3 regions of the Erwinia sp. CGal63 genome follow, and region 1 is predicted to be linked to each of the others. Evidence: predicted binding sites of a transcription regulator. Region 1 holds the regulator's gene; each other region holds the start of a gene.
What was found. The regulator Fur, encoded in region 1, represses iron uptake genes when iron is present. The targets are predictions, from matches to a motif close to ATAATAATGAGAACNACTATCAA.
Positions count from the first base shown of each region.

Region 1 (7,783 bases):
TAAAGCCTGGGGCCGCCGCGACGGCAGAAAATCGTGCTTTTATGATAACCTAACCCTTCGTTTCCTCTGTAAGAAGTTTGCCATGAAATTGAATTTCCGCCTGCAATCTGAACAAACCGCCGTTTCTGACGCGCCCGTAGTCCTTATTCACGGCCTTTTCGGCAACCTGGATAACCTCGGCGTGCTGGCGCGCGACCTGAAAACAGCGCGCCGCATCATTCAGGTTGATGTGCGCAATCATGGTTTTTCTCCACGCTCGACTGAAATAAACTATCCTGCGATGGCGCGCGACGTGCTGGAAACGCTGGACGATCTCGGCGTTGAGCATTTTGAAGTTATCGGTCACTCCATGGGCGGTAAGATTGCGATGATGCTAACCGCACTGGCCCCAAATCGCGTTAAGCAGCTGGTGGTTATCGATATCGCGCCGGTGGCTTATCAACAACGTCATCACGATCATATCTTCGCCGCGCTCGAAGCCGTCAGCGAAGCGGGCGTCACCCGACGCAGCGAAGCCGCCGCGCTGATGCGTAAAACTATAGACGAAGATGGCGTGATTCAGTTTTTGCTGAAGTCTTTTCAGGATGGCGAATGGCGGTTTAACGTTCCGGCCCTGCAGCAGAGCTACGATAAGATTATCGGCTGGGAAAAAGTGCCCGCGTGGCCGCATCCGACGCTCTTTATCCGCGGTGAGCTTTCACCCTATATCACGGAAGCGTATCGCGAGGCGCTGTTGACGCAGTTTCCCGCCGCCCGCGCTCACGTGATTACCGGTGCGGGCCACTGGGCGCATGCGGAGAAACCCGATGCCGTTTTACGCGCTATCCGCCGTTTTTTTGCCCTGTGAAAACAAATATTTCAGTAAAAGGCTAAATAATTGCCGTCGCGACTTTCGCTGGGGTATGATGGCGCGCTAAAATTTGTCGGCGGCCGCAGTCGCGGGCGCTTACGGCTCAATCCATCAGAACTCCAGCCTTCAGTATCACGATTCTATGGCAAAAGAAAACACGGACCGCACCACGATCGATCTGTTCGCAGACGAGCGTCGCCCGGGACGACCCAAAACCAATCCGCTGACGCGTGACGAGCAGCTGCGTATCAACAAACGCAATCAGCTCAAACGCGATAAAGTGCGCGGGCTGAGACGCGTTGAGCTGAAAATGAACAGCGACGCGGTCGATGCCCTGAACCAGCTCGCCGAGCAGCGCAACATGAGCCGCAGCGAGCTGATCGAAGAGATGGTTATGGCGCAGTTAGCCAGACCAAAGCGCTGATCGGGGCGCGACGGTAGAGCACAAAGCGACAAATGCGGGCGGATTAGCCGTTTATCCCCCTGTGGCTGTCTGCTATCATTGCCGTTAACATTTTCAGGCTAGTCGCCGCATATCATTAAGTTTCAAGAGGTTATTAAACTCATGGCAATCGTAGGCATTTTCTTTGGCAGCGATACGGGCAATACGGAAAACATTGCAAAAATGATCCAGAAGCAGCTCGGTAAAGAGGTGGCTGAAGTTCATGATATCGCTAAAAGCAGCAAAGAAGACCTTGAAGCCTTTGATATTTTGCTGCTGGGCATCCCAACCTGGTACTACGGCGAAGCACAGTGCGACTGGGATGATTTCTTCCCGACGCTGGAAGAGATCGACTTCAACGGCAAGCTGGTGGCGCTGTTCGGCTGCGGCGATCAGGAAGACTACTCGGAGTACTTCTGCGACGCGATGGGCACCATCCGCGACATCATCGAACCTAACGGTGCGGTGATCGTAGGTCACTGGCCTACCGAAGGTTACCACTTCGAAGCTTCTAAAGGGCTGGCGGACGACAATCACTTCCTGGGCCTGGCCATCGACGAAGATCGCCAGCCGGAGCTGACCAACGAACGCGTTGAGAAGTGGGTCAAACAGATCTCTGACGAACTGCAGCTGCAGGATATCATCGAAGCCTGACAGCCTGGCCCACTGGGTTAACCACAGTGGGCCAGCGGTTTTTCCTATAGCAGTAATAGATACATATTTGTAACTTTTACCCTCAAAACGGTAGAATAACCCTGCTTCGTTTCCGCTTCGCCAGTATTTGGCATCGGAAGATCGAACGGATAACCCAGCGTACATGGGTGCTTGCTTTTTCGGACGTAACGACTTCGTAATCCTTACATCCTCTGATGGTTTTGCATCTCCGCTGTGGTTTCTTCAAGGCATCGGTTCTATAATGAGACGCTCAGCTTTTGCGTCGACCGATGCTCACGGCTTTTCAGCCACTTAGTGACCAGTAAAGTAACAGGACAATATCCGCATGACTGACAATAACACCGCATTAAAGAAGGCCGGCCTGAAAGTCACGCTTCCTCGACTGAAAATTCTGGAAGTGCTTCAGGAACCAGAGTGCCATCATGTCAGTGCGGAAGACTTGTATAAACGCCTGATCGATATGGGCGAAGAGATTGGCCTGGCGACGGTTTACCGCGTTCTGAACCAGTTTGACGATGCGGGGATCGTTACCCGCCACAACTTTGAAGGCGGAAAGTCCGTTTTTGAACTGACCCAACAGCATCATCACGATCACCTGATCTGCCTGGACTGCGGCAAGGTTATCGAGTTCAGCGATGAGTCGATTGAATCCCGCCAGCGTGATATAGCGACGAAACACGGTATCAAGCTCAGCAACCACAGCCTTTATCTCTACGGCCACTGTGCTACCGGCGACTGCCGTGAAGATGATACGCTGCACGACAAGTAAGCTAATTTAAAAACAGAAAACCGGCGATCGCTCGCCGGTTTTTTTTCGTCTGAGAAACGGTTATTTCAGGTTTTCCACGCGGCTGAAGCGCTTGCCGTCGCTGCTGACGGCGCGAATCATGACTTCGCCTGCAACATTCGGACGAGCGTTATCCTGATAGCGCTGCCAGCTTTTGCCGCCGTCCAGCGAGTAGTCGATAGCAAGACCGGGCAGCGCGATATTGGCTTCCAGCCGGCCTTCGACAATGCGCGCGCCCGGCTGCGGCAGACGGTAATGGATACCGGCTTTATCCATCTTCGCCAGTTCACGCTGCCCCAGCAGATTGGCGTAGCGCTGCCAGTCGCGGTTAAGCGCGGCCTGATCGACATGGTGCGTTTCGCCGCCCTTGTATTCACGTCCCGCCTGATAGGTCTCTTCCCAGGCCGCACGATGCCAGCCACGCTCCGCCACGGAAATAGCGCGAGGGAAAATCATCGCTTCCATCTGCTCATCGGTACGCACGGTTTCGCTCCAGAGCTGGGCTGAGATGCCATAGGCGCCCGGCCACGGTTTGTCGGATTTAGCGCTGAAGTAGTTGCCGTCGCGATCCACCGAGGTTTCCGCGTTCTGCGGCATATTGTCCGGCGCGAAGCTGAACATTTTACGCTCGTCGTTGAAGCGCGTGCCCCAGTAATAGCCTCGCTCGTGCGGATTCACCTCGTAAGGGAAATCCATATAGAGATAGTCCGGATTGGAAACGGTGACCTCGTAGCCTTTGTTAGCCCAGTCGTTAACGCTGTCGAAGCCGCCCCAGAAGAGCGTATCCCAGAAGTTGACGCCGACGCGTTTGGTGGCGAAATCTGCGGCGCCCTTCGCGTCCTTCAGGCCATCCTGCCACGCCTGCATTTTCTCAATACCGTGCGCGTTAACGCTCTCGCTGACTTTTTTGCCGAAATAGCTGGGCAGGTGATCCATGTCGGCGACCTTGCCCGACTTCACCAACGCCTGGCAAACCTGAGATTTCGCCCAGGGCTTGTCTTCCCGGCTGAGGTCAATTTTACCCTTGCCCGCTTCCGGTTTCGCCGCATCCGTATAGCCCGCGCCGAGGCGAATATTTTTCGCTTCGTCGCCACCGAAGTGCCAGGTCGTTAGCGGCACGCCCGCGGCCTGGTGCATCGCCTGGATTTCGCCAATGACTTTATCAACAAAGCGCATCGAGGAATCCAGGCAGGGGTTCAGATAGCTGGTGCGATCGTAGAACTGTACGGATGTGGTATTCGAGGTATCGGTGGGATCGACCAGGCGATATTCGTTCGCCTCTCTGGTTTTGCCCTCTTTCATCAACCTGTTATAGCGAGCTTCCATTGAGATCACCGCTGCGCGAGCGTGCGCAGGCATGTCAATCTCCGGGATCACCTCAATGGCGCGCGCCTTCGCATAGCGCAGAATATCAATATAGTCATCACGAGTCAGATAGCCGTTGCCCGACGCATCGGCAAAAGGCCCGGAGCCCAGCTGCGGCAGCAGGCAGCGCTGCTCTGTCAGATCGTGACAGCGTTTCGACCCGATTTCAGTCAGCTCCGGCAGGCCTGGTATCTCAATACGCCAGCCCTCATCGTCGCTGAGGTGGAAGTGGAATTTATTCAGCTTCACGGCCGCCATCTGATCCAGCAGGCGCAGCACCGCCTCTTTGCTGTGGAAGTTGCGGCCGATATCAAGAAAGATGCCGCGATAGGCCATGCGCGGCGCATCGGTAACGTCCAGCGTGGCGATCTTCTGCTCGCCGCTGGCCGGCAGCAGCGACAGAATGGACATCATGCCGTAATAAACGCCGGCTTCGTCAAAACCTTCTATCTGCGCTTCGTGCTCGCGAATAGTCAGCTTATAGGCGCCGGAAACCGCCTTGTCGCCGGTAAAAGCGGCAGGCGTAAGCTGACTTTTGATTTTGTAGCCCTGCGACTTTTCCGCCACGCCCATCAGCGCGAAACGCTCTCTTACCGCTTCCGCCGATTCCGCGCTCAGGCCAGTCAGCTCAAACTGCACGCCCTGGCTCAAATCGGCATCTTCCGTATGAAGCGTGACCTGCAGCGGCGTAGGAAGAATCTGGCCGCGCAGCGCTTCAGCGGCCAGCGGCGCGGTATCGCTGTTTTTCTCAAAGCGGCTTGCAGGCGTCATCAGGATGTTGCGGTCGTCTGGCGTTCGTTTCCAGTGCGCGGCCATCGGCGAAACAAACGAGGTTAAGTCTTCCGTATCCGTGCTGGCGATAATTTTAGGCTGGGCGTTTTCAGCAGTAACATACCAGCGCGGCATCACGTCGGTAATAAAAAGCTGCCAGTACTCGTTGATAATGGGAATTTCAACCGATTCGCCCGCGGCAAACCCTTTAAACTTCTCGGTTGGCTCCAGTCGCGTCAGATCGCCTACAACATGCACCATCCGGAACTGATCGTTATCGACCCGCAGCGTCTGGCGAATATTAGGCAGCCAGATAGCCCAGTCTTTGCTGGTAATCGCCTTGCCCGGATTAGTCAGCGTAATGGTCGCCCGATTGCAGGAAGCCCAGTCCGCGCCCAGCGCCGCGCAATCCACGCCGTGCTGCGCGGCATGGTTATCGTTAACGGTGTACTTCACGCCAAACTGGCTAATCTGATCGACAACGCTTTGATCCGCCCTGGCTACGCCGCTGGCCATCGCTGACATCAGCGCCGCCGCCACGAGCGTTAGTCTTAATATTTTCATCACTTTCCTCGTCCGCTGTTAAAGAGTTTGCCAGCCGCCAGCGAGGAAAGCGTTGTACGCTTTCCTGCCCGGACGTCAACAAACTGCCTGCATCAAAAAATGGTGAAAGGCGCGATAACGGTCAGCCTCACGTCTTTTTCGTCCTGGAACATATTTCCGTAGCCGTTGCTGAAGCTCGGAATATCGGAATGATTTTTGTAACGGGTATAGTGCAGGTTGATCTGAGTATCTTTGGCGCGACCATGCTGGAACGTATAGCGCAAATCCATATTCCAGGCGGACTCGCTGCGGCGCATGCTCTGATCGTAGATCGGATTGGTTGAAGGACGAGCGTCCCAGCCGTAAGCGTAGGAGGTGCCGACTTCCCAGCCGGGCATCTGCCAGCCTTTGAGGTCATACATTACGCCCGCGTAAAGCGCTTTTTGTCCGTTGGCGTTAAAGTCGCTGCGGGAATCCCACCAGACATCGTTACGTCCATTGGAGGTCGCGCCGACCGGCGTCATACGCGCGAGGAAAAAGCCCTGGTTACCGCGAGCTTTGACCATAGTGCCTTCGACGCGGAAATCAAACGGCCCGGTTTTATAGCCCAGCGTAACCGCCTGCAGCCAGGCCAGGCCGTCATAAACATTATTAACGTTGTTAACGCCGCCCTGCTCTTTATTACGCGCGCCGTAGAATTGCCAGCTGGTATGCAGATCGTTGCCCGCTACAGGAAACGCCCATGACACCTCGGTGAAATATTGATCCATATAATTTTCGGCCTGGCCCACCGCGCCTTCCAGCACCAGTTTATTTTTGAAATCATATTTGATGCCGACAGAGTGCAGATATTTTATTTCGGTTGTTAAGTCTGGCTTACGGAAGCTATACATCTGGCGATACCAGGGCGCCTTATACTCATCCGTCCACATATAAGAGAGTGACAGCGCGCCGGCATCGTCAAAATCATAAACGGAACCCACTTCAAATCCGCGATAGGTTCCCGGCACGAACCCCCATTGGGGCATAAGCAGTGTCTGTCCCTGTGGCTGAATATAACCCGCTCTTAACCAATAATTATCATGCTTAAGTTTAATCGCGGCTTTATAAAAAGAGGCGCCGTTGGCGTCGCCGTCAAATTTTTCCGACCAGCGATTCTTTGCGTTACTGAAGGCAATCTCGTTCGGCGCCGCCGGGCCGGTACCCGCCAGCTGTAGAGCGCCATGCACGCCAAGCTCAATGCCGATAAAATCCGCCGCGTAGCCCGAGGAAAAATCCAGGCTGCCGTTAAAAGTGGAGTGATGCAGGTTTTCCGTATACTGACCATATTTATTATGGACCGGATCCATCTCTTTTCTGTCGCGCTGCCGCTGCCAGTAATAAATACCGCCGGTCAGGGTCGAGTCATCAATAAAACCCGCGGCGAAAGAAACAGGAGAATAAATAGTGCCAGCGAGGGCAGAACCGCAGGCGACAGCTATCGCCAGCGCTTTTCGCGTTAAGTTGACAGAGTGCATTGAGAAATCCTTCTCTAATAGAAGATAAACGAACTATAAATAAACAATAAATAATCTCAAAAATATCAGTATTAAAAGCAAGCCACCCGAGTACGGCGCAATTATATTTTTCGCAGCACGAATTATCAATTAATAACAATTACTGCCAGCTTAAAATATGATATAAAACAGGTTATATTTTTTATGTGATTTAACCGTTAATGGGTTGCATATATTATTCAAAAAAAAAGCAGCCCGAAGGCTGCTTTTTTATTAAATATCGACTTATTCGCCGCTTTTTGCCCAGGTGTCGCGCAGACCTACCGTGCGGTTAAATACCAGGTGGTTGCTGCTGGAGTAGACGCTGTCGGCGCAGAAATAGCCTTCACGTTCAAACTGGAAGGGTTTCGACGCTTCCGCCGTCTGCAGGCCAGGTTCGACAAAGCCCTGACGAATAACCAGCGACTCTGGATTGACGGTAGCCAGGAAATCTTCGGCGGCGCCGGGATTCGGCACGCTGAACAGACGATCGTAAAGGCGGAATTCAGCCGGCAGCGCGTGCTCGGCAGAAACCCAGTGAATAACGCCTTTTACCTTGCGACCATCGGCCGGATCTTTGCTCAGGGTATCGATATCGCAGGTACAGAACAGACAGGTGATATTGCCTTGTTCATCTTTCGCCACGCGCTCGGCTTTGATGACATAAGCGTTGCGCAAGCGAACCTCTTTACCCAATACCAGACGCTTATAGTGCTTGTTGGCTTCCTCACGGAAATCCGCACGATCGATATAGACCTCGCGGCTGAACGGCACCTCGCGCGTCCCCATCTCCGGTTTGTTCGGATGGTTTGGCA
Region 1 covers NZ_JAKUMN010000006.1:36,674-44,456, forward strand. The annotation lists gene ybfF (esterase) at 83-847, shown strand; gene ybfE (LexA regulated protein) at 993-1,274, shown strand; gene fldA (flavodoxin FldA) at 1,416-1,946, shown strand; gene fur (ferric iron uptake transcriptional regulator) at 2,293-2,736, shown strand; gene MKZ79_RS17030 (beta-N-acetylhexosaminidase) at 2,797-5,454, opposite strand; gene chiP (chitoporin ChiP) at 5,547-6,950, opposite strand; gene glnS (glutamine--tRNA ligase) at 7,215-7,783, opposite strand, start outside.

Region 2 (7,783 bases), on a different contig from region 1:
TTCCGCCAGCTTCACTTTTGCAAGCAGTTTGTTGCTGGCGGTATCGAAGGTGAACAGCTCGTTGTCGCCGCCGGTGGCGTACAGACGATGTGCCGCCGCATCCAGCGCCAGGCCGGTCGCCCGCTTGCCTAACCCCTCCAGCGTGTGGCGCAGCGTCAGCGTGTCGCCGTCCACTACCCAGATCTGGCTCTCTTCGCCCACGCCGCTGACATACAGCGTATTGGTGTTCTCATCCACGACCACCTCACGCGGCGCCAGCGGACGAAAATTTTCGCTACGCGGGCGCTTGTCCAGCACCAGCCTTCCTTTTACCTCGCCGCTTTTAACGTCAATCGCCGTTACCGCGCTGTTCAGCGTGTTGCCGATAAACAGGGTGTCGGTTTTATTGTTGATCGCGGCGCCGAAAGGTTTTAAATCGTTGTGGACAGCCTGGGTAATCGCCAGCGTCTGCGGGTCAAGACGGTAAACCACGCCGCCTTTATCCAGCTGGCGGCTACCGGAGGTCGCCACGTAAAGCGCCTGCTGCGACGGGCTATAGGCCATCTCATAGGCGCCTTTAGCTACCGGCTGGCGTAGCGGTTCAGCGGTTTCGCTGTGGGCGGGAACGGCGGCGGCAAACAGCGCCAGCGTCAGGAAGTAGCCTTTTCCACGACTGAAAGTAAGTTTCATCTTCTCTCCATGTAACCGAATGGTCGTCAGTAAAACGGCCCGGCACGCCGGGCCGAAAAGTCATCCCAGAATCGCCGTGGTCAGCCGTGAGGTGCAGCAGCGTCTGTCCCGCTCGTCAAAGATGGCGATCTCCCAGACCTGCTGGCTTCTGCCCAGATGCAGCGGCTGACAGACGCCGCGCACCAGGCCACCGGTGACGGCGCGATGGTGGCTGGCGTTGATCTCCGTACCCACCACGCATTGCCCTTCCTGGCTGGTCAGATAGCCAGCCACTGAGCCCAGCGTCTCCGCCAGCGCCACCGAAGCGCCGCCGTGCAGCAGACCGAAAGGCTGCTGCGTGCGCGCGTCGACCGGCATGGTCGCCTCCAGCTTGCCCTCGTCCAACAGGGTGAAAGTAATGCCCAGATGGGCGACCATCGAGCCGTCGCTCATGCGATTGAGCTCCTCCAGACTCAGCTGCCTTTTCCAGATTGATTTCGTCATTACGCCCCCAAAGTGCTGCCGCCGTCGATCACGATATCCTGCAGCGTGATGTGGCTGGCTTGATCGGAGGCAAGAAACAGAATGGTGTCGGCGATTTCCTGCGGCCGGGCGATTTTGCCCAACGGAATGCCGACCTTGAACTGTTCCGCGAAGCCGCGAATACGCTGCTGTTCGGCATCAGGACTTTTCCACAGCGTGCGCTGCATGTCCGTGTCGGTAGAGCCGGGCGACACCAGATTGCAGCGAACGCCATAGGGCGCCAGCTCCAGGCCGACAGTAAGGCTGAGGCTGCGCAGCGCGGCTTTTGATGCGCCATAGGCCGACATGCCGACGCGCGGACAGTGCGCCGCGTCGGAAGCCACGGTGATGATAGCGCCGCTACGCTGTTCGCGAAACAGCGGCATGGTCTGCTGAAACAGGTTAAACGCGCCGCCGGCGTTTACCGCCATCACCGCCTGCCAGTCGGCGACCGCCAGCTCGTCGGTCGCGCCCATACGCAGGATGCCCGCGCTGTTGACCAGCACGTCCAGCCGCGGCGTCTCCTGCAGCAGACACTGGCAGACCTCTTTGACCTGCGGCGCGTCCGCCACGTTAAGCTCAGCGATTTGAAAAGGGTATTCCGCCTGAGGAAAAGCGAGATCCAGCCCGATAACCCTTGCGCCCGCCTGATGAAAAGCCAGCGCGGTAGCGTAACCGATGCCTTTTCCGGCGCCGGTTACCCAGACATTTTTTCCGGTGAAATCGAAGCTCATGCGCGCTCCCGCGTCAGCAGTCGCCACCAGGCCGCGAGCGTCGGCTCTTTCGCCAGCATCACGAAATCGATATCGCCGTACGCTTTACGCCAGCGCGCCGCCAGCGCCATCATGCGTACCGAATCCAGACCGTAGTCGATCAGGTTCTCGTCATCCTCAGGCGTTTCGTCCTCGTCCAGCATCGGCTGCACCAGCGCGCGCAGCTGTTCCATGCTCAGCGGCACCGGCAGCAGATCTTCCGTCATCACTACTTTCCCGGCGCGGCCGGCGGTATATTTCAGCGCCATCAGGTGCTCTTCGCGGCTGAAGTCCGCCAGCGCGTCCGCCACCATAAAGGGCTGAATGTCACGCATAAAGGCGTCGATAGCGGTGGTCAGGCAGCCGATATGGGCGTAGACGCCGCAGATAATCAGCTGATCGCGACCGGTTTCCTTCAGATGCTGCTCCAGCGGCGAGCGGTGGAAGGCGCTGTAGCGCCATTTCACCAGCACTTCATCGCCCTCTTCCGGCGCCAGCTCCGCGACGACTTTCTGCTGCTCCGGATGTTTGTTCAGGCCTGGCCCCCACATATCGTTCAGCAGCGCGCGATCTTTATCGCTCTGATGATTCGGCTGCGCCGTGTAGTAAACCGGAATGTCGTTCTGACGGCAGTAGTCGCGCAGCGCCGCGATATTGCGAATGACCTGTTTGATCATCGGGCACTCTTCGCCCCAGAAATTAATAAAGTAGTTCTGCATGTCGTGGATCAGCAGCGCGCCGCGAGACGGCTCGAAGGCCCATTTGACCTTGTTTTCAGGCAGATCTGCCGCGACTGGCAGGGCATAGGCTTTCAGTGCAGGAATAGTCATGTTCTCTCCGGAATTCAGTGGGTCTGGCTGGCGGCCAGCTGTTGACGCAGACGTTTTTTATCCACTTTGCCCACGGGCGTCAGCGGCATGTCGTCAACGTTTTCAATACGATCGGGCAGTTTGTAGTCCGCTACGCCCAGCTCGCGCAGATAGCGGCGGATCTCCACGGCGCGCACGGGACGCTTGCCGACGATAAAGGCGCAGCTTTTTTCGCCCAGCAGGCTGTCTTCCATCGACACCAGCGCGACGTGCAAAATCGCCTCGTGGCGCAGCAGTAGATTTTCGATCTCTTCGGCAGCGATCTTTTCGCCGCCGCGATTGATCTGATCTTTTTCGCGGCCCTGCACGCAGATGTAGCCGTCCGGCGTGATGGAGATGAGATCGCCGGAGCAGTAAAAGCCGTTAGCATCAAAGGCGCTGGCGTTGTGTTCCGGGCTGCGATAGTAGCCACGGAAAGTGTACGGGCCGCGCGTCATCAACAGTCCGGTTTCGCCTGGCGGCAGCGGATTGCCCTGCTCGTCAGCGACCCAAACTTCATCGTCCGGGCTCATTGGTTTGCCCTGCGTGGAGAAAACGTGCCATTCATCGTCGTTGAGCTGCGTATAGTTGACCAGCCCTTCCGCCATGCCGAATACCTGCTGCAGCTGACAGCCGATTTCCGCCGGAATACGCGCGGCCAGCGCTTCGCTCAATCTTGCGCCACCAACCTGCAGCAGCTGCAGCGAGCTGAGCGCGCGGTTGCTGCCCCACTCTTCAATCGCCTGCAGCCAGAGGCTTACCGCCGGCGGCACCAGCGCCGTCACCGAAATCTGATGCTTTTCGATCAGCGGGAAGCAGAGGTTGGCGCTGGGATCGCTCGCCAGCACCACGCAGCCGCCGCCGTAGAAGACGCCAAAGGCGCCTGGCGAGCTGAGCGGATAGTTATGCGCGGCAGGCAAGGCGCAGAGGTAGCGGGTTTTTTCGTCGAAACGGCAGATTTCCACGCTGCGGCGAATGCTGTAGTAGTAGTCATTGTGGGTGCGCGGGATCAGCTTGGGCGTGCCGGTGCTGCCGCCGGAAAGCTGGAAAAAGGCGACTTCATCGGCGGCGGAAGGCGCGGCGACAAACTCTTCTTCCGCTTCGTTAATCAACGCCTCCAGCGAGGTATCGCCTTCACGAGCGTTACGCAACACCACTTCACGCAGCGACGGATAGCGCTGACGCAAAGGCTGCAGATAGTCGTCGCTGGCAAATAGCGCATGCTGGCGATCGGCGATCAGCAGGGCCGGCTCGATCTGGCTGGCATAGGCATCCAGCTCCTGGCGCTGGTGGCTGAACAGTGCGTTGACCGGCGCGACGCCAATTTTCAGCAGCGCGAACAGCGCGATATAGAACTCGGCCACGTTGCCCAGCTGCACCAGCGCGGTGTCGCCGCATTTCAGGCCGCGACGCGAAAGCGCGGCGGCCAGGCGGTTGCTGGCGCTTTCCAGCTGCTGATAGCTGTATTCGCGGTCGCCGTCGATCAGCGCCGTCTGCGGGCTGTCGGCGTGGCGGGTCAGGATATCGGTGAGCGGCAGATCCAGCCAGTAGCCTTTTTCACGATAGCGGGCCGCGAAATCGTCCGGCCAGCGTGTGTAGGAAATCGTCATAAAATAGCCTTATTGCAGTCCAAATACGTGCAGCATGGTGCTGAGTTTGACGCCGGTTTCGCGCCATTCCGATTCCGGCGACGAGGCCGGAACGATGCCCGCGCCGGCGAACAGTCGAATATTTTTCCCGTTCAGCGTGCCGCAGCGGATAGTCACCACCCATTCGCCGTTGCCTTCGTCGTCGCACCAGCCGACGATGCCGCCGAACAGCTGGCGATCGAACGGCTCCAGCTTCTCAATCCACTCGCGCGCCGCAACGTGCGGATACCCGCTGAGCGCGGGCGTCGGGTGTAGCAGACAGGCCAGCGACAGCGCGTTTTCTTCCGGCGAGCTGGCTTTGCCTTCAATGGACGTTGCCAGATGCCACAGCGTGGAGGTGGTGATCAGCTCCGGCTTTTCCGGCACCGCCAGATAGCTGCTGCGAGGCTTCAGCACGTCATACATGGCGCTGGTCACCAGGCGATGCTCATAGCGATCTTTCTGCGAATACATCAGCTGCTCGCCGATGGCAAAATCACGCGCTTTGTCGCCGCGATCTCGTCGGGCGGAACCGGCCAGCGGCAGCGAGGAGAAGGTTTCGCCCGCTTTGCGCAGCAGCAGCTCCGGGCTGGCGCCCAGCAGCGTCGTGCCATCGGCCAGCGGCACGTGGAAGTGATAGCTGGTGGGATTAAGCGCCACCAGCCGATCCATCAACGCGGCGGCGTCTACCGGCTCTTCCGTGGTGATATCGATAAGGCGGGAAAGCACCACTTTGTCCAGGCCAGGCTGCGCGGTTGCCTCTGCCGCCTGCGCCACCATGGCCATAAATTCCGCCTGCTGCGGAATTTCTTGCCTGGCGGTAATCACCGGATTCAGGCCGGTATTCGCCTGCTGCGCCGCCTGCGGCTGGCGGGAAAAGTGTTCGCAGTGTTCAGGAATAAACAGCGCGGAAGGCTGACGCGTATCAAAAGGAATGGCGCCGACCATCACCGGCTGTTTGATCCCTTTCGCCTTCGCCGCTGCAAAGGCCTCGCGCACCTGCTGCTGAAAAGCGCCCTGCAGGTTGTCGCCGTCCGCAGCCGGACAGGTAATTTCGGCGAAGCGACCACGGGTAATTAAGCTTTTCCACAGAGATCCGAAGAAAAAGCTTTCATTCGAGAGAGAAGCTGACGTGTTGATTTCATCAGCGCAGAGCGTCTCCATAACGGCCTCCAGCCACAGCGTAAAGAAGTATAATAATGATTATCATTTGCATTATTACCGCGTAACTTTAAGTAAATTATTTGTGATGTCAAGCGCGTTTCGTAGTTTAAAACCGGGCCAGATTCCACGCCGCGACCCAACGCAATGTCAGCGCCGTTAATTGAAGCGTTCTGGAAAGCTTTACCTGCCGTTAAGGCAGATAAAGCAGGCCGATGCGGGAAGCGAAAGCGGTGAAACTATTCGGTCACGCTTTCTCCCGGCGCCGCGGGCGCAGGCTTTTGGTAGCGCCGCAGCGAAGTGAACGCGGCGGCCACCAGCAGGCAGAGCGCCGCCAGACCCAGTCCGCTGGCGCTGGCGGCGGTGGCCGGCAGCATAACCGTGGTCATCATGCCCAGCAGCAGCGCGCCCAGCGAGTCGCCCATCACGTTCTGTGCCGTCCACAGGCCGTTGACGCGTCCCAGCATCGCATCGGGCGTCAGCGTCTGGATCAGCGTGTACTGCAGCAGCGCGCTCAGGGCGCTGAGGTAGCCGAACAGCACCAGGCAGAGCGCGCCCGCCTCCCATGAAGGCATCAGACCGCATGCGCCTACCGCGACAAAGGCAGCGACGGCAGTCAACAGCATCACCAGTCCGGGACGCGGATGCTGCGCCAGATTGCCGCTGGTCAGCGCGCCCGCAGCTGCGCCGAGCGGGATGGCGGCATAGAGAAAGCCGATCTGCTGCGCGCTCAGCTCCCAGCGCAGCGCCAGCGCCGGATAGAGCACGCGCACCGCTGTCGCCATCGTCAGCAGCGCGCCAACCAGCGCTATGCCACCGAGCAGGCGATGCCCCAGCAGAAATTTAAAGCCCTCGATCAGCGCCTGCAGCGGCCTGGCGTGCGACTGCGGCGGCGGCAGCAGCTGAGGCAGGCGCAGCAGCGGGATCAGGGTAATAAAGGTGCCTGCCGCCGCCAGCGCGAAGTTCCAGAAAACGCCGCCGGCAGCGAGCAGCACGCCGCCGACCATGGGCGAAATCACCGCGCCCAGCCTGACCGTCAGCATGGTGATCGCGCCGGCCTGCATCAGGTTTTCCCTGCCTACCAGCGCGGGCGTGGCGGCCAGCAGCGCCGTTACGCCGATGGCGCCGAAGAAGCCGTCCCAGATCCCCAGCAGATAGATCGCCACCAGCGAAGGCTGCGGCATGGCCGCGTTGATGCACAGGCCGATAAAGCCCAGCCCGCAGGTCGAGCGCGCAAAGAGGATCAGCCGCCGACGCTCGTGACGATCCGCCAGCACGCCGCCAAGCATCAGGCCGGTAAAGAGCGCGATACCGGTCAGCGTCACCGCCAGGCTGACCTGCCAGGCGGAGCCGGTCAGCGCCTGAATCTGTACCGGCACGCCGACGCCGAGCAGCCCCAGCGCGAGGATCGAGATAAACCGGGCGATAAAAACCGCCCGAAAAGCGGGATGCGTCTTCAGCAGGCTGAGACTGAGCATAAAGCTTTGTTTCTTCATTCTGTGGCCTGATTAAGCAGTTGGTTGAGGCGCGGGCCGATATCGCTGAACGCCGCTGCGGAGATAATATCCACGTGCGCGCACTCCACCGGCCAGAGTTGCAGCTCGTCGAGCCACGGCGCCCAGGCAGTTTGCGCATCCTGTCCCGGTTTCAGGGTTTTCTGCGCGACGAACAGCGTGGCCTTGCCTGCGAAACGGCGGCTCTTCGCGGTCGCCAGCAGCCTGACCGCGTCGCCGTAGTTGCCTTCGATAGCGCCGAAGAGATCCTGACTGGCGGAGGTTGCCAGCGACTGCCGCAGCGATTGCTGAGCGGCCATAAAGGCCTCGCGCTCGCGATCGATCTCCGCCAGAACTTCAGCATCCAGCTGGTTGTTTTGCGACCAGTTTTGCGTTTCCGGCGGCCAGGTATCCAGCAGCCCCAGGAAAGCGACCTTTTCGCCCTGCTCTTGCAGACGCGCGGCGATAGCCTGCGCCAGCGTACCGCCGAGCGAATAGCCCAGCAGATAGTAAGGGCCGTGCGGCTGCTGTTCGCGCAGCGTGGCCAGATGGCGCTCGCAGACCTCATCCAGATTGTCCGCCTGCTGCATCGGGCCATCAGGACGCGGCGACTGAATGCCGATCAGCGACCAGCGCGCCTCCAGATAGCGCTGCAGGATGCTGAACTGCCAGGCGAAGCCGGAGGCGGGATGGAAACAGAACAGCGTCGGCCCGTGCGAGCGCCGCAGCGG
Region 2 covers NZ_JAKUMN010000001.1:356,922-364,704, reverse strand. The annotation lists gene yncE (7-bladed beta-propeller protein YncE) at 1-669, opposite strand, end outside; gene MKZ79_RS01470 (hotdog fold thioesterase) at 730-1,152, opposite strand; gene dhbA (2,3-dihydro-2,3-dihydroxybenzoate dehydrogenase) at 1,152-1,904, opposite strand; gene MKZ79_RS01460 (isochorismatase family protein) at 1,901-2,752, opposite strand; gene MKZ79_RS01455 ((2,3-dihydroxybenzoyl)adenylate synthase) at 2,767-4,380, opposite strand; gene MKZ79_RS01450 (isochorismate synthase) at 4,390-5,562, opposite strand; gene entS (enterobactin transporter EntS) at 5,799-7,055, opposite strand; gene MKZ79_RS01440 (enterobactin synthase subunit F) at 7,052-7,783, opposite strand, start outside.
Region 2: the regulator Fur is predicted to act here: its motif matches at 5,592-5,614, upstream of MKZ79_RS01450 (isochorismate synthase).

Region 3 (7,783 bases), on a different contig from region 1:
TGATCGCGCTCTATAATCTGCAGCAGTTTATTACCGCCGTACGCTGATCGAGCGATAACGATCCCTCCTGAAAAGCCTCTGCAATCGCGGAGGCTTTTTTGCCTGTTTAAGATAGCTCCGCTTTCCACTACTATGTGTGCCTGTTTATCCTCAAGCGAATTTAGAAAATCCCATGGAAACTAGTGAAATTCAATCCGTGCTGATGGCCGCGCTGCCGCTGCAGGAAGCCATCGTGACCGGCGACGGCAGCCACTTTCAGGTTATCGCCGTCGGCGAAATGTTCGGCGAACTGAGCCGAGTTAAAAAACAGCAGGCGATTTACGCGCCGCTGGCGGCCTATCTGGCCGACAACCGTATTCATGCGCTGTCCATCAAAACCTATACTCCGGAAGAATGGGCACGCGACCGTAAACTGAACGGTTTTTAAGTCGCCGTCCTCATCGCGCCTGGCGATGAAGAGGCCGCACTCTATAGCTGATTAATTGAGAGCAGGTTTAATGGATAAATTTCGTGTGCAGGGCCCAACCCGTCTAAGCGGGGAAGTGACCATTTCCGGGGCTAAAAACGCCGCGTTGCCGATTCTTTTTGCTGCTCTGCTGGCGTCCGATCCGGTAGAAATCCAGAATGTCCCTAAACTCAAGGACATCGACACTACGATGAAGCTGCTGAGCCAGCTGGGCGTGAAAGCAGAGCGCAACGGGTCAGTACATCTGGATGCCAGTAACGTCAATATTTACTGCGCGCCTTACGATCTGGTGAAAACCATGCGCGCTTCTATCTGGGCGCTTGGCCCGCTGGTAGCGCGTTTCGGCCAGGGCCAGGTTTCCCTGCCGGGCGGCTGTGCAATCGGCGCTCGTCCGGTCGATCTGCATATTACCGGCCTGGAGCAGCTTGGCGCTGAGATCCGCCTGGAAGAGGGCTATGTCAAAGCTTCCGTAGATGGCCGCCTGAAGGGCGCGCACATCGTGATGGACAAAGTTAGCGTTGGCGCTACCGTCACCATCATGAGCGCCGCTACGCTGGCCACCGGCACCACGGTGATTGAAAACGCCGCTCGCGAGCCGGAAATCGTCGATACGGCGAACTTCCTGAACACGCTGGGCGCTAAAATCACCGGCGCGGGCAGCGATCGCATCACTATCGAAGGCGTGGAGCGTCTGGGCGGCGGCGTGTACCGCGTGCTGCCGGATCGTATTGAAACCGGCACCTTCCTGATCGCTGCGGCGATCTCCGGCGGGAAAGTCGTCTGCCGCGATACGCAGCCGGACACGCTGGACGCCGTATTGGCCAAGCTGCGCGAAGCGGGCGCCGATATCGAAACCGGCGACAACTGGATCAGCCTTGATATGCACGGCAAGCGCCCGAAAGCGGTCAACTTCCGCACGGCGCCGCATCCGGGCTTTCCTACCGATATGCAGGCGCAGTTTAGCCTGCTGAATCTGGTGGCGGAAGGAACGGGCGTGATCACCGAAACCATTTTCGAAAACCGCTTTATGCACGTGCCGGAGCTGATCCGCATGGGCGCTCACGCGGAGATCGAAAGCAACACGGCTATTTGCCACGGCGTGGAAAAGCTGTCGGGCGCTCAGGTAATGGCGACCGATCTGCGCGCTTCGGCAAGCCTGGTGCTGGCGGGCTGCATCGCGGAAGGCACCACAATTGTGGATCGTATCTACCATATCGATCGCGGCTATGAGCACATTGAAGACAAGCTGAAAGCGCTGGGCGCGAATATCGAACGCGTGAGCGGCAGCGAATAATCGCCGCCAGGTGAAGGCGGTAGCGCTCTACCGCCTTTGCTCAGGAACGAACAGGCTTTTTGCGATTGCGCAACGCGTGAGTGACGGGATCGTAATAACGGCTGGGCCAGATCTCTGCCGGATGAATCTGGAGAGCTTCCGCGATAAGCCATTCGCCCTTCGGCCAGGGTCTGAAAAGCGCGTTAGCCAGCGTCGTTGAACTTAATCCTGCCTGTCGGGACACCTCAGCCAGCGTAGTGCCTCTTTTTTTAAGTGCTGCAACGATATCCGCGTTGTGCCAGTCTTTCTTCTCCTTCGGCATCTCTCTTTCCTCCTTGTAAGTATCACCTTTTTTGGAAACATCCGGGTGCAATGGCACTGCTGTGTGACAAAAATTGCGGATGTGACGAAAATAGTTAGCTGATAGCTATAGTTATTTATGGACGCTTTTTATAGCAATAATGGTAACTATATTTCCAATAGTTTTCAGGTGACATGACGTTTTTGAGTAGCGCTACGCAAAGTTATGCAACAGAAAGGTGTGTTACATCGGGAGAGGCGAGGCTGCAGGCGGGAATAAGAGCGCGGCAGGCTGCAGCGGAAAAACAAGGGAAAAGCGGGTTCATAAAACAGGAGAAGCGCCATCCGTGGCGACTTAAAGCGTCAGTGGCCTGTAACGTTTTTGCGCCCGATCTGGCGCCTGAGGTTAGCACGCTGAATGAGCAGCGCGGCAGGCCGCGCGCTCAGCTTAGAATTCGCGCTGTACCGACATATGGGCCAGCGCTTCCAGCGCGCTGCGCCACGGCGACTCCGGCAGGATTTTCAGGGCGTCGATAGCTTTGTCCGCTTCACGCTCAGCCGACTCGCGCGTCCAGGCCAGCGAACCGCACTGCTGCATGGTTTCCAGCACGGGCTCCAGCAGATGGCGACCGTTGCCCTGTTCGATGGCGCTGCGGATCATCGCTGCCTGTTCTGGCGTGCCGTTACGCATCGCGTGCAGCAGCGGCAGGGTAGGTTTGCCTTCGCTCAGGTCGTCGCCCACGTTTTTACCCAGCGTTTTGCCGTCGGCGCTGTAATCAAGAAGATCGTCGATCAGTTGGAAAGCGGTACCGATATAGCGGCCATAATCCTGCAACGCCTTTTCCTGTTCCGGCGAAGCTTCCGCAAGAATGGCTGAGGATTGCGCGGCGGCTTCAAACAGGCGCGCGGTTTTGCTGTAGATCACCCGCATGTAGCTCTCTTCCGTGATATCGGGATCGTTGCAGTTCATCAGCTGCAGCACTTCGCCTTCCGCTATCACGTTGACCGCTTCCGACATCAGCTCCAGCACGCGCAGCGAGCCGATGCTGGTCATCATCTGGAAAGCCCGCGTATAAATAAAATCGCCAACCAGCACGCTGGCGGCGTTGCCAAAGGCGGCGTTGGCGGTCGCTTTGCCGCGGCGCATGTCCGACTCATCGACCACGTCATCATGCAGCAGCGTCGCCGTATGGATGAATTCGATCAGGGCGGCCACGGTAACATGCTGTTTTCCCGTATAGTTCAGGGCGCGCGCGGCCAGAACGGCAATCATCGGACGGATGCGTTTGCCGCCGCCGCTAATGATGTAATAACCCAGCTGATTGATGAGGGAAACCTCAGAATTCAACTGCTCGAGTATGGTTGCATTGACGTCCGCCATGTCCTGCGCGGTGAGTTCGTTTATCTGTTCTAAGTTCATCAGTCTTTTCAGCTATGGCCCACTATGCGGCTATGATAAGCGTCTTTACCCGTGCCTGCGGCAAGTAATGTATAACAGATTGTACTTGAAAATGACGGCTGTGAAACATTTGCCTGTGCTTTGCGTTTTTTTTCTGCAATACCCGCTACCAGGCACTTGTCATCGCTTGCGAAGTTGCGTAGAATTCGCGCCCTATTGTGAATATTTATAGCGCAGCCTGAAATCAAGACGGCAAGCGCGAGAGCGGAGTTTATATGTACGCGGTTTTCCAAAGTGGTGGTAAACAACACCGAGTGAGCGAAGGTCAGACCGTTCGCCTGGAAAAGCTGGACATCGCAACCGGCGAAACAGTTGAATTCGACCAGGTTCTGATGATTGCCAACGGCGAAGAAGTGACGATTGGCGCGCCTTTAGTTTCAGGCGGCGTGATCAAAGCAGAAATCATTGCTCACGGTCGTGGCGACAAAATTAAGATCGTTAAGTTTCGTCGTCGTAAACACTACCGTAAGCAGCAGGGTCACCGTCAGTGGTTCACTGATGTGAAGATCACTGGCATCAGCGCCTAAGAGGAGATCTGACAAATGGCACATAAAAAGGCTGGCGGTTCCACTCGAAATGGCCGCGATTCCAACGCAAAACGTCTGGGCGTTAAGCGTTTCGGCGGTGAAAGCGTTCTGGCAGGCAGCATCATCGTTCGTCAGCGTGGCACTAAATTCCACGCGGGCACCAACGTAGGCTGCGGCCGTGACCACACCCTGTTTGCTACTGCAAACGGCAAGGTCCTGTTCGAAGTGAAAGGCCCGAACAACCGTAAATACATCAGCATCGTTGCTGAGTAAGGTTTTCGTGCCTGAAGGCGGTACCTGATACCGCTTTTAGCAGCGAATCAAAAAGCCCCGCTATGATTGCGGGGCTTTTTACATTCTGCGATCCGCAGCGCGCGGGTTGCCAGTAACACCCTTTGCTGTACACTTTATATTCAGCTGCATGATGTCTTAAGCGGATCCCAGTCTGAAAAAGACACGCGGTCTGCGGCATCCGTTTTAAGGCCAGCGAGCCACGACGGATCATCCTGCCAGCAGCGGGCAAATGATTGACGGAGAAGTAAAATGAAGTTTGTTGATGAAGCGACGATCCTCGTTGCTGCGGGCGATGGCGGCAATGGCTGCGTCAGCTTCCGTCGTGAAAAATATATTCCTAAAGGCGGCCCGGACGGCGGCGACGGCGGCGACGGCGGCGACGTCTATATGCAGGCCGATGAAAACCTGAATACCCTGATCGACTATCGCTTTGAAAAGTCCTTCCGCGCCGAGCGTGGGCAGAACGGCCAGAGCCGCGACTGCACCGGCAAACGCGGCAAAGATATTATTATCAAAGTGCCTGTCGGCACCCGCATCATCGATCAGGGCACCGGCGAAACGCTGGGCGATATGATGAAGCACGGTCAGCTGCAGATGGTCGCCAAAGGCGGCTGGCACGGTCTGGGCAATACCCGTTTTAAATCTTCCGTAAACCGTACGCCTCGTCAGAAAACGATGGGCACGCCGGGCGAGAAGCGTGATTTGCAGCTGGAGCTGATGCTGCTGGCCGACGTCGGTATGCTGGGCCTGCCGAACGCCGGTAAATCCACCTTTATCCGCGCCGTATCCGCCGCCAAACCTAAAGTGGCCGACTATCCGTTTACCACGCTGGTGCCAAGCCTCGGCGTAGTGCGTATGGATAGCGAGCAGAGCTTTGTGGTTGCCGATATCCCTGGCCTGATCGAAGGCGCCTCCGACGGCGCAGGACTGGGCATCCGCTTCCTGAAGCACCTGGAGCGCTGTCGCGTGCTGCTGCACACCATCGATCTGGCGCCGATCGATGAATCCGATCCGGTAGAGAACGCCCGCATCATCCTGGGCGAGCTGGAAAAATACAGCGAGAAGCTTTTCAACAAGCCGCGCTGGCTGGTATTCAACAAGGTCGACCTGCTGGATGCGGAAGAAGCCGAATCCCGTGCGAAGGCGATTGCCGAAGCGCTGGGCTGGACGGACAAATACTACCTGATCTCTGCGGCCAACCGCGTCGGCGTCACGCCGCTTTGCTGGGATGTCATGTCCTTCCTGAACGCCAATCCAAAAGAGGCGGAAGTGGAAGAGAAGCAGCCTGAGAAAGTCGAGTTTATGTGGGACGACTATCATCGTCAGCAGCTGGAAGAAGCTGAGACGGCGGTGGAAGAGGATGACGACTGGGACGAAGACTGGGACGATGAAGACGACGAAGGCGTCGAAATCATCTATCAGCGCTAAGTCTGAGGGACGCCGTAAGGCGTCCCTTTTCTTTTGGTAAAATGGCGCGGCTGCTAATTAGCGCTTCCCGGCAGTAAAGATAATCATTATCATTTCTCTATCTGAATTTTGCGACGCTCCGCGCTTCGCCCTGGCTGATAGAGTTGATCGAGCATGCGTACTTCCCTTCTGCGAATTTTTCCTCTGCTTTTGTTGGCTTTCTCGCTGCTGTCGGTTAATCCCACTTACGCTGAAGAAGGCTGGCCGCGCCATATTGCCAGCGTAAAAGGCGATGTGGTGCTTAAACAACAGCCCAAACGTATTATTTCAACCAGCGTCACCCTGACCGGCTCTTTGCTGGCAATTGACGCACCGATAGTCGCCAGCGGCGCTACTATGCCAGGCCACCGTATCTCTGATGAACAGGGCTTTTTCCGGCAGTGGAGTAAAGTGGCGGCGGCTAAGGGCGTCAAAAGGCTCTATAGCGGCGAGCCCAACCTTGAAACTATTGCGGCGGAAAAGCCCGATCTGATTATCGTCAGCGCGACGGGAAATGATTCCGCACTGCCTTTCTACGATCGCCTGGCCGCGTTGGCGCCAACGCTGGTCGTGAACTACGACGATAAGAGCTGGCAGGAAGTCGAACGTGTGCTGGCACAGGCTAGCGGGAAAGAGGCCGAAGCGGAGCAATCGATTCAGCGCTACGCGCAGCGTGAACAAGAGGTGAAAGCGAAGCTGCAACTGCCGCCGCAGCCCGTTTCCGCGCTGGTCTACAATCCCCATAATCATCTGGTGAATCTCTGGACGCCCAAATCCGCGCAGGGAAAATTGCTGGAGTCGCTGGGTTTTACGCTGGCTGAGCCGCCTGCCGTGGTGCTGCAGGCCAGTCAGCGCCTCAGGCGCCGGGACATTATTCCTGTACAGGGAGAAAACCTGGTAACGGCCCTGACGGGGAACAGCGCCCTGATCTTTGCCGCAGGTGATGAGGGAAAGAAAGCGCTGCTGGCGGAACCGCTGGTAGCGAACTCTCCGGCGATAAAAAATCAGCAGGTCTATACGCTGGGCGAGGATAGCTTTCGTCTGGACTACTACAGCGCCAACAATGTGCTGACGCGTCTGGAAGAACTTTTTGCCAAAAAGTAGTTTATACGCGTCTCTGTATTTGCAGAGGCGCAGCTTTATCCGCGTACTCCCCACCGCCTGCTTCACTAAGCTGTCTCACCTGTCGCATAAACAAGAATACGACAAATAATCGAATTGATAATTGTTTTCATTTGAAATAATGTATGCCCGCCTGATCGGGAATGCGCGTGCATGGGGCTAATCAGGCGTGGGCGGACTCAAGCTGGTTCCGTCCTTTTATTCATTATTTCCCCCTGAGGAAAGACGCGGGGCGGAGTGACAGGGAATGAGAACGTTGAACAGACTATCAAAACTATCCTTAGCGATTTTGCTTGAACTGGGAATGATGGCGGCAGCGACGGCGGACGACGCCGCAACGGACGCGGCGGCCAGCACTAAAGCCGCCGCGTCAGGCCAGCATGTCGATGCGGACGGCGGCACCCTGATGGTAACGGCGGAACAGCAGAATCTGCAGGCGCCCGGCGTTTCCACCATTACCGCCGAAGAGATTAAAAAACGGCCGCCTTCCCGCGATCTTTCCGAAATCATCCGCACCATGCCCGGCGTTAACCTGACAGGCAACTCCACCAGCGGCCAGCGCGGCAATAACCGTCAGATTGATATTCGCGGTATGGGCCCGGAGAACACGCTGATTTTAATCGACGGCATGCCGGTCGCCAGCCGCAATTCGGTGCGTTTGGGCTGGCGCGGCGAACGCGACACGCGCGGCGATACCAACTGGGTGCCGCCGGAAATGGTTGACCATATCGAAGTGATCCGAGGCCCGGCAGCGGCGCGCTACGGTAACGGCGCGGCTGGCGGCGTAGTTAACATCATCACCAAACAAACCGGTAATGAGTGGCACGGCTCCTGGAATACCTATTTGAATATGCCGGAGCACAAGTCAGAAGGCTCCACTAAGCGCTCCAACTTCT
Region 3 covers NZ_JAKUMN010000002.1:70,736-78,518, forward strand. The annotation lists gene mlaB (lipid asymmetry maintenance protein MlaB) at 1-47, shown strand, start outside; gene ibaG (BolA family iron metabolism protein IbaG) at 173-427, shown strand; gene murA (UDP-N-acetylglucosamine 1-carboxyvinyltransferase) at 498-1,760, shown strand; gene MKZ79_RS09090 (helix-turn-helix domain-containing protein) at 1,801-2,061, opposite strand; gene ispB (octaprenyl diphosphate synthase) at 2,488-3,459, opposite strand; gene rplU (50S ribosomal protein L21) at 3,714-4,025, shown strand; gene rpmA (50S ribosomal protein L27) at 4,041-4,298, shown strand; gene cgtA (Obg family GTPase CgtA) at 4,569-5,747, shown strand; gene fepB (Fe2+-enterobactin ABC transporter substrate-binding protein) at 5,901-6,869, shown strand; gene MKZ79_RS09120 (TonB-dependent siderophore receptor) at 7,144-7,783, shown strand, end outside.
Region 3: the regulator Fur is predicted to act here: its motif matches at 5,824-5,846, upstream of fepB (Fe2+-enterobactin ABC transporter substrate-binding protein).